2 linked regions of the Cycloclasticus pugetii PS-1 genome follow. The protein of the gene in region 1 interacts with the protein of each later gene in a pairwise test. Links are inferred from orthologs where the notes say so. Each region holds a gene or a part of one and is shown on either strand. Other genes may lie near its edges.

Region 1 (6,539 bases):
TGTTAGTTGAATGGCATGTATTTGGTCGGGCAACGTCTTGCCTGCCTTAAATAAATATTCATCTCGGCGATTATAAGCGCCTTGAGACTGGGCGGCATGGGCGGCGCTAAGGTAGTTCAGTAAAGGGGTGTCACTTTGTTCAGCATGCTTGACTAAGAGTTTTTCAGAGCGCTGCCAATTGCCTTCGGCAGAATTAATCAGGCCCTTATTAATTTCTTTTTGTGAGCGGGTCGTTTTACGTTTTTGGTTCCATCTGCTGATGCTTTTGGGACTACGTTTAAGAGTGAGCAGGGCTCTTAAAGAGAAATAAAAACCAATGAAAATAATCAATGTAACAAACAACAGGACTGCCAGAGACGTCTCAATGGATACGTGCCCATAAGTTAAAAGGGCGTATCCAGGTTCCAGATGTACCTGATAAGCAAGTCCACTAGCGATGACTAGAGCGAGTATGAGAAGAAGTATTAGTTTCATAGTGCTTGCCTCTATTGCTCTGCTTTAGTAGGTTCCGGAGCTGCCGAAGTTGGCATGTTATTGTCTATTGCGAGGGGGGCTGGTTCTTCAGCTGGTGGCTGTGAGCTGAGATCCTTTTTTTCTATGGAAGCAGGGGTAGTAATAGTGATTGAAGGGGCGGTACTGTCTTCGGCTGACATGCTTAATAGGGGCAAATCGCGCAGCATCTTTAACGATAAGGCAATAGAGGGAAGCTCAGCTTTGATGACTGTATTTTCAAGCTTATCAAGTTGCTTAAGGGCCGTTTTTACAGCAGGGTTGTTATGATCAAAGTAATCACCTAGCCAAGTTTTAGCAATGGCGATGTTCGCAGTGTAAAGGGCTTGTTGCTGGTTAATTAAGGCTAGCCTGGCTGATTCAAGCTTTAAGGCTAAATTTTTTCTAATCAGTTCAATGCGCTCTGGTGTCATCAACGCGGCTAAAGGTTTATCGCTGCGCCGAACGACGATTAATTTACTGAAGCTCTCCCAAGCATCGTTAAGGGTGTCTTGAATATTTTCTGGAATAGGGGAGGTATCACCTTTACCAATTTCAGGTGCTTGAGCGGTACCGGCATGAGGCGCTTTAATACCCATGTTAGAAACGGCGTCTTCTAGGGCCAAAAGTTGCGACGAAAGACCTACCGTATCTGGTAAGACGGTACTGTTGAGAAGGTTTATTTCTTTTGCTATTTGTTGACGAATGGCAAATGTTAGGGGGTCGCCATTTTCTTTAAGTCGTTGATCAGCGGTCTGTAGAGCAACAATGGCGGTATCAACGTCTCCGGCTAATTGTAAGCGGGTATTGGCCACACTCACTAAATACTCAGCTTCAGCAATAAGCCATTGACGCCTATTTTTGCCGACTTGTTGTTGTAATAAAGTGATCCTTTCATCTGCCGACTGCTCGAGCTGCTCAACGTGTGAGTTAAGGTCTGATAACTGATTGCTAACTTGACGGGTTTTAGATTGGAGTTCGTTTGAAGCTCCGGACGTGTCGTTTTTAAGTGCGTCGATGCTGCTCGACAGTTGACTAATGTGTTGAGTGAGTTGCTTAAAGGCGAGGTACCCAGCCATGGTGGCCAGAATAACTAAAAAAATGGCCAGCCAAGCAATCGCACTTCTTGATTTTTGTTTGGGCTGATTAGTAGATGATGTCTTTGCCACTACCTTTTCAGGCTGCTTACTGCTTGCCTTAGGGTTAGGTTTGTCTTCAGTGTGCGCTTCCTGTTTTGATGAGTCATTCATGACAGATATCCGTGAGTGATAAAGATTAGGTCATTTCAATACATAGAGCCTAATGGTTGTAAAGTCAGTTATGGTCCTCTTCAGTATAGCGCCGAAACAGCTACGATGCTTAAAAAAATTTGTTAGCGTTTTTTGTCTTGGTTGATGGCAGAGACTAAGCCTTTATCGCTAGCCCCATGACTAATGAGCAGATGTTGGCAGTCAAGACTGCTGGCGTAGCGGGCAAGTCGTTCGCTAAAGACCACGAAAGTACACTGTTGTTTAAGCTCATCAATAGGCCTTGGCGGGATTAGAAATAGGTTGTCTAAGGCCAGTTGACTAGTGATAGTGATGTAGGCGGGTTTCTTGTTGTGGCTTGTCTTGTAATTATTAGGTAATGTGCGTTGGTATACGTCAAGAGTATCAACGGTCATGCCGCGTTTTTGTAGTTGTTCAGCCAATAAAGTACGGCCTCCTTTGCCTTTAATGATGAGCCCTTTTTTTTGCTTAAGGTCGCTTGGAAGCTGTGTAAGTAGGCGCTCAGAATTAAAGGGTTTAGCGGCAGTAATGGCAGGTTTTAAACCGAGTTGGTCCAGCGTGTCGGCTGTTTTAGGCCCAATGGCAATCATGCCAGAAGGTGTTTTTTGCCATTGATGATCTATTAGGCGATCGGCCTGTATAACTGCATTTGCACTGATAAAAATCAGGTAATCGTAGTTACTATGCTGGTATAAAGTGTTGCTAATATGCGCTGTATTTTCAACAGCTTGAATCGCTATGGTTGGGTAGCGAATTGGTGTAAAGCCTGCTGCCGTTAACAGGCCACATAGGTGATCTGATTGATGGGCCGGCCGCGTGACTAAGACAGTTTTTTCATTACTCTGCATGATCGTACAGTTTGTCTAGAATCTCCTTAGCACCGGCAGCTAAGAGACGGTTAGCAACGGTAACGCCAATCTTTTCTGCATCCTCAAGGGGGCCTTCTAGTTGTTCAGTGATCATTACACTGCCATCAGGTTCTGCGACCAAACCATGTAGGCGTAAAATATCACCTTTAATCCTTGCGTGCCCCGCGATGGGGGCTTGGCACCCACCTTCCAGTGTGAAATTCATGGCGCGTTCGGCCTGCACACGAATAGCTGTAGGCTTGTCATGTAAGCATTCAATGAGCGCTAGTGTTGCCGTGTCGCCCTGCCTACATTCTATGCCGATAGCGCCTTGGCCAATAGCCGCCAACAATGTGTTAACCGGAAGGGGCATTTTTATTCTGTTCTCAAAGCCAAGGCGAATCAGACCCGCTGCAGCAAGAATAATGGCATCATAATCGCCGTTATCTAACTTTTGCAGGCGACTATTTACGTTTCCTCGAAGTGATTTGATGTGTAAGTCAGGGCGCATTTTAAGTAGCTGGCTCTGACGCCTAAGACTTGAGGTGCCAACAACAGCGCCTATGGGTAAATCGTTAATGCTTGAGTAGGCGTTGGAAACAAAGGCATCCCGAGGGTCTTCACGTGACAAAATAGCGCCAATTTCAAAGCCCTCTGGTACTTGAGCGGGTACATCTTTCATCGAGTGAACGGCGAGGTCTGCATCACCATTTAGCATTCCCTGCTCAAGCTCTTTAATAAAAAGGCCTTTACCACCAATTTTTGCTAAGGGGGTGTCAAGAATTTTGTCACCTTGGGTGACCATTTTAACCAACTCAATTTCAAGTGAAGGGTGTGATGCTTTTAGCAATTTAGCGACGTGTTCAGCTTGCCAAAGGGCTAATGGGCTTTTGCGAGTTGCGATTTTAATCAGAGACATGACGGTAACAAAGGGTTGTGAGATAGACGGATTATATCAGCCGGTGACGACATGTTTAAGGAGACTCAGTCTTTCTGTCGCAGAAAACGGTTTAATTCGGCTTGGTGTCGTCGACTGATGCTCAAGGTGTCTTTATAGCCTTTAAGCTGCAGCTCGAATTGGCCCGAGGCAGATTTTGTAATAGCGTGTATGGCAGTTGTATTAACCAGGGCATTACGATGAATGCGAAAGAATTGTGTGCCGAATTCTTCCTCCAGTAATTTCAGCGAGTCTTCGATTAATATCGACTCTGTTGCAGTCGACGCGAGAACGTATTTATGGTCAGCTTTGAAGAATAAGATATCGTTGACGTTCAGGACTTTAAGGCCATGATGTGTATGAGCGCAAAGGTGTTGGCGTGGTCGTGATAATAATGGCGCGGCTTGTTTGATATCGATGGGCTGCGCCATGTATTGCGCTGCTTTATCAATGGCTTGATCTAATCGAGCTTGTTTAACCGGCTTAAGCAAATAATCAATGGCATTTTTATCAAAAGCCTCAATAGCGTATTCGTCGTAGGCGGTGACAAAGACTACCCGTGTTTTTAATTGAGCGTTTGCTATTTCAGTAGCGGTTTGCAAACCATCCATTTTTGGCATGCGAATATCCAGTAAAGCCAGCTCAGGTTGAATATCAATGCATTGCTTTAATGCGTCAACCCCATTACTGGCATCGGCATAGACAGTGTGGTGGCTGCTAATTGCATCGACTAGTCTTTTTAAACGTTGCCTTGCCAGTGGTTCATCATCTGCAATTAAGATTTTCATAAGAGGGACTTTTGGTATGGAAATTTAAGTTGGGTCTGGAATTCTAAATCGCTTGAGCTGACCAGTAACTGGCTTTGCCCTGGGAAGCATTGCTCCATTCGAAGGCGGATATTATGCAAGGCCATCTTGTTTCCGCCTCGCTCCTTTGATGCGTGTTCATTGCCAATAGGGTTTTTGACGAGTAAACGAATAATACTTTTTTCCATACTGCCAGAAATATTCAGCTCGCCGCCGTCACCGACCGTTTCAATACCATGGTAAACGGCATTTTCAATGATAGGTTGAATGCTTAACGGCGGGATGAGGGCATCGCTTGGGATGTTTGAAATATCTAACCGTATGGTTAACCGATCACCTAAACGGGTTTGCTCGATATTTAAATATTGTTGAATGAAAGCAAGTTCTTGGCTAAAAGGAATCAGTCGTTTAGAGGTTTGCATATTAGCTCGAAATAATTCAGCTAAGTCTTCTGTCAGCGACTCAGCCAAGGGTGGGTCTATTCGCGTTAGGCTGGCAATGGTATTTAGGCTATTAAATAAAAAATGTGGTCGAATACGGGCCTGTAATGCATCAAGTTGTGCATCGGCTTCTGCCTTTATTTGTCTGCGCCATTGAAATTGAATGTATAGAAAGCGTAATAAAATAAGGCTAAAGATAATACTGATACCCGTATTTCTTAAATAGATACTAAGGTAGCTATTTGGGGAACTTGCAAATAGGTCTAGCTGGGGTAATAAAAAAGAGATGACCCAGGTAATGAACAAGGTTGTAAGGTTGATGGTGAAAAACATCAGAAGACATATCTGGGTTGAAGAACAACGGTTTATTTTTTCTTTCAAAGCGCAAAAAATAGCAGCGCATGTAAAGGCAACCCATAAAATAAACAAGGCATTTAAACTAAGCGCTACCCAAAAGTCACCACTTATAAAGCTGGTATTTAAGGCAAGAATAATGGCCAGTAATTGAGAAATAAGCGTGAGATACAGGACATTCTTAGCAAGACACATGTCCGGCAAAAAATAAGCTTGTTGTGTGAGAGAACTTTTGTCCATGCTGGAAGTGCTAGCCTATGTTCTATTCGTTCTAAAGTAAGCGATTCTTAAGTGATATACTAGGCGAAAATTCACTTTTGTAGCTAAAGACATGTCACTAGATAAACAAAATAAATTGTGGGGCGGCCGCTTCACTGAAAGCACCGACGCCTTTGTTCAGGCATTTACAGCCTCCGTTGATTTTGATCAACGTCTAGCACCGTATGATATTCAAGGCTCAGTCGCTCACGCCAAAATGTTGACCAAGGTGGGGATTCTAACTGAGCAAGAATGTCAGCAGATAGAGGAAGGCTTAGCGGATATCTTAAGCTGTATTCAAGCGGGTGAGTTTGAATGGTCTGTTGCATTGGAAGATGTGCACATGAACATTGAGGCGGCGTTAACCGAACGTATCGGTATGGCAGGTAAAAAGCTGCATACAGGGCGTTCACGTAATGATCAGGTGGCGACAGATATTCGTTTGTTTTTGCGTGACCAGCTAGGGATGATTCAATCAGAGTTGAAGCGTTTACAACAAGGTCTGGTCAGTTTGGCCGAACAGCATACTGATACGATTATGCCTGGCTTTACACACCTACAAGTGGCGCAACCGGTCACCTTTGGGCATCACTTAATGGCGTGGTTTGAAATGCTAAAGCGTGATGCCGAACGGTTTGCAGATTGTGCAAAACGGGTTAATGTTATGCCGCTGGGGTCAGCCGCGTTAGCCGGAACGAGTTACCCGATTGACCGCTTTATGACGGCAGAATTGTTGGGTTTTTCTCGCCCGTCAGCCAATTCTTTAGATGGTGTTAGTGACCGTGATTTTGCAATAGAATTTTGTGCGGCCTCTGCCTTGTTGATGACGCACTTATCTCGCTTTTCAGAAGAAATTGTTTTATGGACGAGCGCGCAATTTAATTTTGTTGATTTGCCAGACGCGTTTTGTACCGGTTCATCGATCATGCCGCAAAAGAAAAACCCCGATGTGCCTGAATTGGTGCGCGGTAAAACAGGGCGCGTAAACGGTCACTTGGTGTCGTTGTTAACGCTGATGAAGTCCCAACCCTTAGCCTACAACAAAGATAACCAAGAAGATAAAGAGCCGTTGTTTGATACCGTCGATACGGTTTTAGGGTCTTTGCGTGCGTTTGCCGATATGGTGCCGAATATTAAGC
Region 2 (6,510 bases), 420 kb from region 1 along the record:
AACTCAACACCCAACTGACGCAGCAATTCAGCCCGCCTTGGTGATGCCGATGCTAATATTAATCGCTTCATTCTCTATGGTAGGGATGGTTATTCATCAGGCTCCAGCCTCTATATAATTGTTCAGCAAGAACAACACGCACAAGAGGATGAGGAAACGTCAAGGCGGATAAGCACCATTGTTCATTGGCTCTTTTTAAGCACTCGGCGGAAAGACCGTCTGCACCACCGATGATAAAAATTATTGACGGTTGAACACCTTGCCAAGCCGATAACTTATTTGCAAGCTCTTCTGTTGACCACTGCTTTCCTTTCACCTCAAGGGCCACGACATAATCAACATCTTTAATCATGGATAAAATCTTTTTCCCCTCCAGCTCCACCACTTTCGACACATTACTTTGCTTAGTCCTTTTTGCAGGGGGAATTTCAATCATTTCAAGTGAGCATTCACGAGGCATTCGCTTTGCGTATTCCTGATAGCCATGACTCACCCAGCTGGGCATTTTTTGCCCTACTGCTAAAATTTTCAGCTTCATATACGACCTATGATTTATGAAAAAGGCGGCTCAACTGAGCCGCCTTTATACTTTCTTTTGAGCCCTTATCGTAACAAGCTCCTTAAAATACGCTGTAAGCTAACGCAGTGCTACCTAACATTTAATGGTGTTAATGTTATTTCCACTCGCCTGTTTTGTGCTCGCCCTTCTTTTGTAGAGTTACTTGCAATCGGACTTTGCTCACCATAGCCCATTACATTAAACCGTTGGCCAACCACACCTTGTGAGCGTAGGTAGCTCGCTACACTTTGTGCGCGCTGTTCAGATAAACCTTGGTTATACGCTTCATCACCTACACTATCTGTATGGCCAATGACCGTAATGGTCGTATCTGAATATTCTTTAAGAATAATCGCCACTGAGTCCAGCACTTGATAGAAGCCTGCATTAATACTTGAGTTACCAGTTGTAAACGTAACATTGCCGGGCATATTCAATATAAGGTTGTTTCCAACACGGCTAACGCTTACCCCTGTTCCACTTAGACGTTGACGTAATTTCGCCTCTTGCACATCCATATAGTAACCAACACCACCGCCTGCTGCCGCACCCAAGACTGCACCTTTCAATGCCGTTTTTCGGTCCCCTTTCATTGCGCCTATTATAGCGCCTGTTACAGCACCCGCTCCTGCACCCATCGCCGCTTTACTGGTTTGTTGTTCTTGTGTATATGGGTTTACTGTCGTACAACCGGCTAATGTAAACATTAAACCAGCTGCAATGCCTGTTACTAAGGTTTTACTATTCATCCAAAATCTCCCTATTAATACGTATGGTTAAAAATCATTGATTCATAAAATCGAGCATTTAAAATCATTGCCATTTCTTTGTTTTGTTCCTTATCTTAACTCACTTAAATGAACAAACAATGAACTTAAATCAATCTTTAAGTATCTGTCTCGACCGTCCAAAGCTTTTCAAGTTGGTAGAACTCACGAATATTCGGCTGCATAACATGAACAATCGTATCACCCAAGTCTATTAGCACCCATTCACCCGCATCCATTCCTTCAACACCGAGGGGTATTAATCCGTGCTTTTTAGAAACCATCGATACTTCCATTGCAAGAGACTTTACATGTCTATTTGATGAGCCTGTCACAATCACTATATGATCAGCAAAAGAGCACTTACCGCTCACATCAATCACTTCAATGTGCTGACCTTTTTTATCATCCAGCGCTTCGGTGACTTTTGTTAATAACTGCTGAGCCATATTTTCTATACCTTATTTTCTAATTATTGAGTTATCTATAAAAACTGTTTTTGTTAATCACATCTAAACACTGACTCGTCAGCATTTCTTTTACAGTTTTTTTATCTTTAATGCGTTGTCTAATCTGTGTTGCCGAAATATCGAGAGGCTTCACTGACTGACAGTAAATTTTACCATGTGTTTGCTGCTTTAGTTGCGACTTATCCTTTGTTAAAAAAGGGGTAATATAACTTTTTACTGCTGCTTCAAACTGGTTATCAAACCCAGCACGATCGGTCACCACGATATGCGTCAATTTTATTAGCTCTTCCCAGCGATGCCACGACATCAAACCATTAAAAGCCTCCATGCCTAACACCAACACCAGCGAGTCATTTGGATACTTTCGACGAAAATCCGATAACGTATCTACCATATAACTCGGCCCACTTCGCTCCATTTCGCAACTATCCGCCACTAGCGAGGGGTACTCTCTCACTGCCAACTTCAATAAAGAGAATCGTTGTTCCGCTGATAACACCGGCGCAATACGATGCGGTGGATTAGCTGATAAAACCATTCTCACCTCATCTAAGCCTATCTCTTTTTGCACTGCGCTTGCCGCTGTCAAATGCCCCAAATGAATGGGGTCAAACGTCCCGCCATATATTCCAATAAATTTGGCCATCACTCACAGCATCTCAAAACAAGCAAACAACAAGCCCATTAATGGAGCAAAACTACTGACGAATATGCCCATCACCTAACACAATATATTTTTGCGTCGTCAAACCAATCAGCCCAACAGGGCCACGCGCGTGCAGCTTGTTGGTGCTGATACCTATTTCACCACCCAAACCATACTCAAAGCCATCCGCAAACCGTGTCGAGGCATTGACCATCACAGAGCTCGAATCAACCTCACGTAAAAATTGCATTGCCTTAGAATAATCGGCCGTCACAATTGACTCGGTATGCCCAGACCCATGCTGATGAATATGATCCATAGCAGCTGTCATATCATCAACAACCCGAATTGACAAAATAGGGGCAAGGTACTCTTCGTCCCAATCAGCCTCAACAGCTTTCTCGCAACTGGGTATAATTTGACAAGTTCTTTCACAGCCACGTAACTCCACTCCCTTATCAGTGTAGAGTTTCGCTAATTCAGGCAAGATATCTTTTGCAATACCTTCGGCCAGCAATAAAGTTTCCATTGTATTACAGGTACCATAACGCTGTGTTTTTGCATTGAACGCAATCGATTTCGCCATTTCTTTATCCGCCAAATCGTCAATATAGACATGACATACTCCATGCAAATGCTTGATCACTGGCACCCGTGCTTCTTTAGTGACCCGTTCAATCAGGCCCTTACCGCCTCGTGGGATAATAACATCCACAAAATCTTCCATACGTATTAGCTCACCAACTGCATTACGATCCGTTGTTTCAACAACTTGAACCACCTCGTTTGGTAAGCCTGCTTGATTTAAACCTTTGGTAATACAAGCTGCAATGGCTTGATTTGAGTGTTTTGCTTCCGAGCCGCCACGTAAAATACTTGCGTTACCTGACTTCAGGCATAACGCAGCCGCATCGGCAGTTACATTTGGACGTGACTCATAAATAATACCGATCACACCTAACGGGACACGCATTTGACCAACTTTTATTCCCGAAGGTCGTGAGTTAATTTGACTGATTTCTCCCGCAGGATCAGGTAAGGCGATTATCTGCCTTAAGCCTTCTGAGATGGCCTGTACACGTTCTTCATTCAACGCTAAACGATCTAATAAAGCAGCATCAAGGCCACTGTCCTGGCCAGCTTTTACATCTAGCGCATTGGCCTGTAAAATAACACTTTGTTGATGTTCTATTTCATCAGCTATAAACGCCAGAGCTTGATTTTTAACGCCAGTATCTGCATTAGCAATAACACGGGCAGCACGTTTTGCCCGCTCACCCACGCTATACATATAGTCTTTTAGTTCGCTCATTTTTTTCCTATAAAAATCATTATTTTTGACATTAATTATACTACGGTTGGTTATTGAAACGTTTCGGCTCACAAAACGCTAAACAAATTTGCTCAATCATCAGCCATTCATCCCCTGTCTCAACACCTTTTGTCACCCGTTCGGCCTTTGCGCAAGCCTGAATCATCGCTTGCCACTGACCAAGCCCTCCTCTAGATAGAGCCTTCATATAAGTGTTTTTTTTACTGTCCCAAATCCGGTGCTTTTTAAACGTTGCGTCACGTCGACCCATTGTTTTTTCTTCAAAGCTTAAGCTGGCAAGAATCCGTAATTCGCGCATTAAAGCCCATAAAACGACAGGTGCCGCCAGCTTTTCCCCTAACAAGCCTTTTAATATTTGAAGTGCTCTTGCCGCGTCACCCAACAGCAAGCTATCGGTCAGCTTGAAAACATCATACCGTGCATTATCTGCCACCGTATTTGAGATATCTTCTATTGATAATTCTACTGGGCCAAATAATGTGTGAAGTTTTTCAATTTCTTGATCAGCAGCCAGCAAATTCCCCTCAACACTGTCTGCTAGCAATTTAACACCTTGGGCGCTTGCCTTTAAGCCTTTTCGCTTCAGACGATGGTCCAACCATCTCAACAATTTATCATCAACCAGAGGCCACACTTGCACCACTACCCCATGTTGATCTATCGATTTAAACCATTTTGACTTTTTTGCAGAACCATCTAACTTGCCAGCGACAATAATCAGTAGATTGTCGGCAGACAAATCATCTAGCATTTTTTCAATCGCTTGTGATCCTTCTCGCCCCGGTTTAGCCGTTGGTAAATTTAATTCAATTAGGTTCTTTTCGGCAAATAATGACTGGTTCAAACTAGCGGCATAAAGCTGGTTCCAGTCAAACTGCCCCTCAACATGCAACACCTGACGGTTCACAAACCCCGCGTTTCTGGCCTGCTGACGAATTAAGTCAACAGCCTCACCTTGCTGTAATGGCTCAGCACCCGACACTAAATACACCGGTGCTAGTTTTTTATTCAGCGAAGAAGATAATTGATTAACGTCTAACTGCATAGGCTCTGGCTCAACACAGGCCAGCTAATTGAGTTAATGAACCACCGCGTCTACTTTTACTGCTTGTATATGCCTTAAAATTTGTTGGGCCGCATCTCGTTTTAAATCACGCGCAATAACCGCTGACTCATTGGTTCGACCTATAATGTCATTTTCATCGTTGATGAAATCACGCACTAATAATAGCGCTTGGTCATCTAAAAGCACCTGACCATTCGCCATCACCAAACTATAAATGACGGAGTACTGCATTTCTGACTCACGAACTTTACCTCTTGAGTCCACACTCAAAGTTCTATTTTCTGACTCTTCTTTTTTAATCGTTAATATCGCATCGGCATCTGAACGCTGGCTTACCACTTCTGCGGAGTACCCAAGCAGCTCTTTCAAATCTCTTACTAAGTCAGTGTGCTGAGGGCCAGCCACATAAATTTTCTGAAGTTCAGCAGGTAGCTCGAAAGCTCCTCGTAATTTAAAACCGCACGCCGTTAATGAAACTGACAACAGGCAAAGTATTGTCATTAAACGCAGTATCACAAAAAAGTGTGTTCGAGTGTTCATCATATTTTAGTCCGCTAAATAACAATATTAACCAGTCTCTTCGGCACAATAATAACCTTTCGAACAGGTTTTCCGTCAATAAATTTATTAACATTGTCCTCTGATAACGCTAACTTTTCTATGCTTTCTTTAGATGCATCGGCCGCCACCATCAGCTTAGCTCTTAATTTGCCATTTACTTGCACCACCATTTGCACTTCCTCCAACACCAACGCCGTCTCATCAAATTCTGGCCACGTTACGTCGATCAGTGGATCTTGATGGCCCAAAGCTTGCCACATCTGATCACAAACATGAGGAATAATCGGCGACAACATCAACACAATGCTTTCTAACGCTTCTTGTAACAAGGCTCGAGAAGCATCCGTTTCGGCTTTAAATTTAGACACTGAATTTAACAATTCCATATTAGCCGCAATGGCTGTATTGAACGTTAAACGGCGACCATAATCATCATTGACCTTATTTAAGGTTTCATGGACCTGTCGACGAAGCGCCTTATCTTCACTGCTTAATTGATCAACTGTATATCCGCTGATTAAGCCGCCATCGACATGCTCTTTGACTTGACGCCATAAGCGACGAATAAATCGAAATGAGCCTTCGACTGCGCTGTCAGACCATTCTAATGATTGCTCTGGAGGCGCAGCAAACATAGTGAATAGGCGCACCGTATCGGCACCGTACTTTTCAATTAAACCTTGCGGATCAACCGTATTGCCTTTCGATTTTGACATTTTCGTGCCATCTTTAAGCACCATCCCTTGCGTTAACAAGTTCTTAAACGGCTCATCGCAAGACACCAAGCCAAGGTCACGCAATAATTTTGTATAAAACCGCGAATACAGGAGATGCAAAATAGCGTGTTCAATACCACCGATATATTGATCAACCGGCAGCCAATAGTTAGCTCGTTCATCTAACATCGCTTGATCATTATCTGCACAACAATAACGTGCAAAATACCATGAAGACTCCATGAACGTATCAAACGTATCGGTTTCTCTTTTAGCTTGCTGACCACACGTTGGACAGCTTGTATTAATAAATTCTTCGTGCCTTGCTAAGGGCGACCCAACCCCTTCCAAGGACACATCCTTAGGCAAAATAACCGGTAACTGCTCATCGG

What was found.
Region 2: the proteins of CYCPU_RS0110740 (region 1) and CYCPU_RS0108615 interact in binary tests that used the Escherichia coli proteins (3 or more experiments, as listed by UniProt). The link is inferred for Cycloclasticus pugetii PS-1 from one-to-one orthologs.

The regions. Positions count from the first base shown.
Region 1 is NZ_ARVU01000001.1:2,199,832-2,206,370, reverse strand. The notes cover bases 2,461-5,453. They hold CYCPU_RS0110740 (LytR/AlgR family response regulator transcription factor), read right to left. Parts: upstream 4,331-5,453; coding sequence 3,590-4,330; downstream 2,461-3,589. Other genes in these bases: CYCPU_RS0110735 (sensor histidine kinase), read right to left, coding at 4,327-5,382; hemC (hydroxymethylbilane synthase), read right to left, coding at 2,595-3,524; CYCPU_RS0110750 (uroporphyrinogen-III synthase), read right to left, coding at 2,461-2,605. Outside these bases: CYCPU_RS0110760 (heme biosynthesis HemY N-terminal domain-containing protein), read right to left, coding at 1-474; CYCPU_RS0110755 (uroporphyrinogen-III C-methyltransferase), read right to left, coding at 486-1,739; more of CYCPU_RS0110750, read right to left, coding at 1,862-2,460; argH (argininosuccinate lyase), read left to right, coding at 5,474-6,539. UniProt on the Escherichia coli protein: Member of the two-component regulatory system BtsS/BtsR, which is part of a nutrient-sensing regulatory network composed of BtsS/BtsR, the low-affinity pyruvate signaling system YpdA/YpdB and their respective target proteins, BtsT and YhjX.
Region 2 is NZ_ARVU01000001.1:1,775,824-1,782,333, forward strand. The notes cover bases 1,625-4,588. They hold CYCPU_RS0108615 (glutamate-5-semialdehyde dehydrogenase), read right to left. Parts: upstream 3,755-4,588; coding sequence 2,495-3,754; downstream 1,625-2,494. Other genes in these bases: rsfS (ribosome silencing factor), read right to left, coding at 1,625-1,775; nadD (nicotinate-nucleotide adenylyltransferase), read right to left, coding at 1,807-2,442; holA (DNA polymerase III subunit delta), read right to left, coding at 3,795-4,588. Outside these bases: CYCPU_RS0108590 (Maf family protein), read right to left, coding at 1-71; 23S rRNA (pseudouridine(1915)-N(3))-methyltransferase RlmH, read right to left, coding at 68-538; CYCPU_RS0108600 (YiaD family glycine zipper/OmpA-like lipoprotein), read right to left, coding at 649-1,308; more of rsfS, read right to left, coding at 1,446-1,624; more of holA, read right to left, coding at 4,589-4,820; CYCPU_RS0108625 (LPS-assembly lipoprotein LptE), read right to left, coding at 4,854-5,384; leuS (leucine--tRNA ligase), read right to left, coding at 5,396-6,510. UniProt on the Escherichia coli protein: Catalyzes the NADPH-dependent reduction of L-glutamate 5-phosphate into L-glutamate 5-semialdehyde and phosphate. The product spontaneously undergoes cyclization to form 1-pyrroline-5-carboxylate.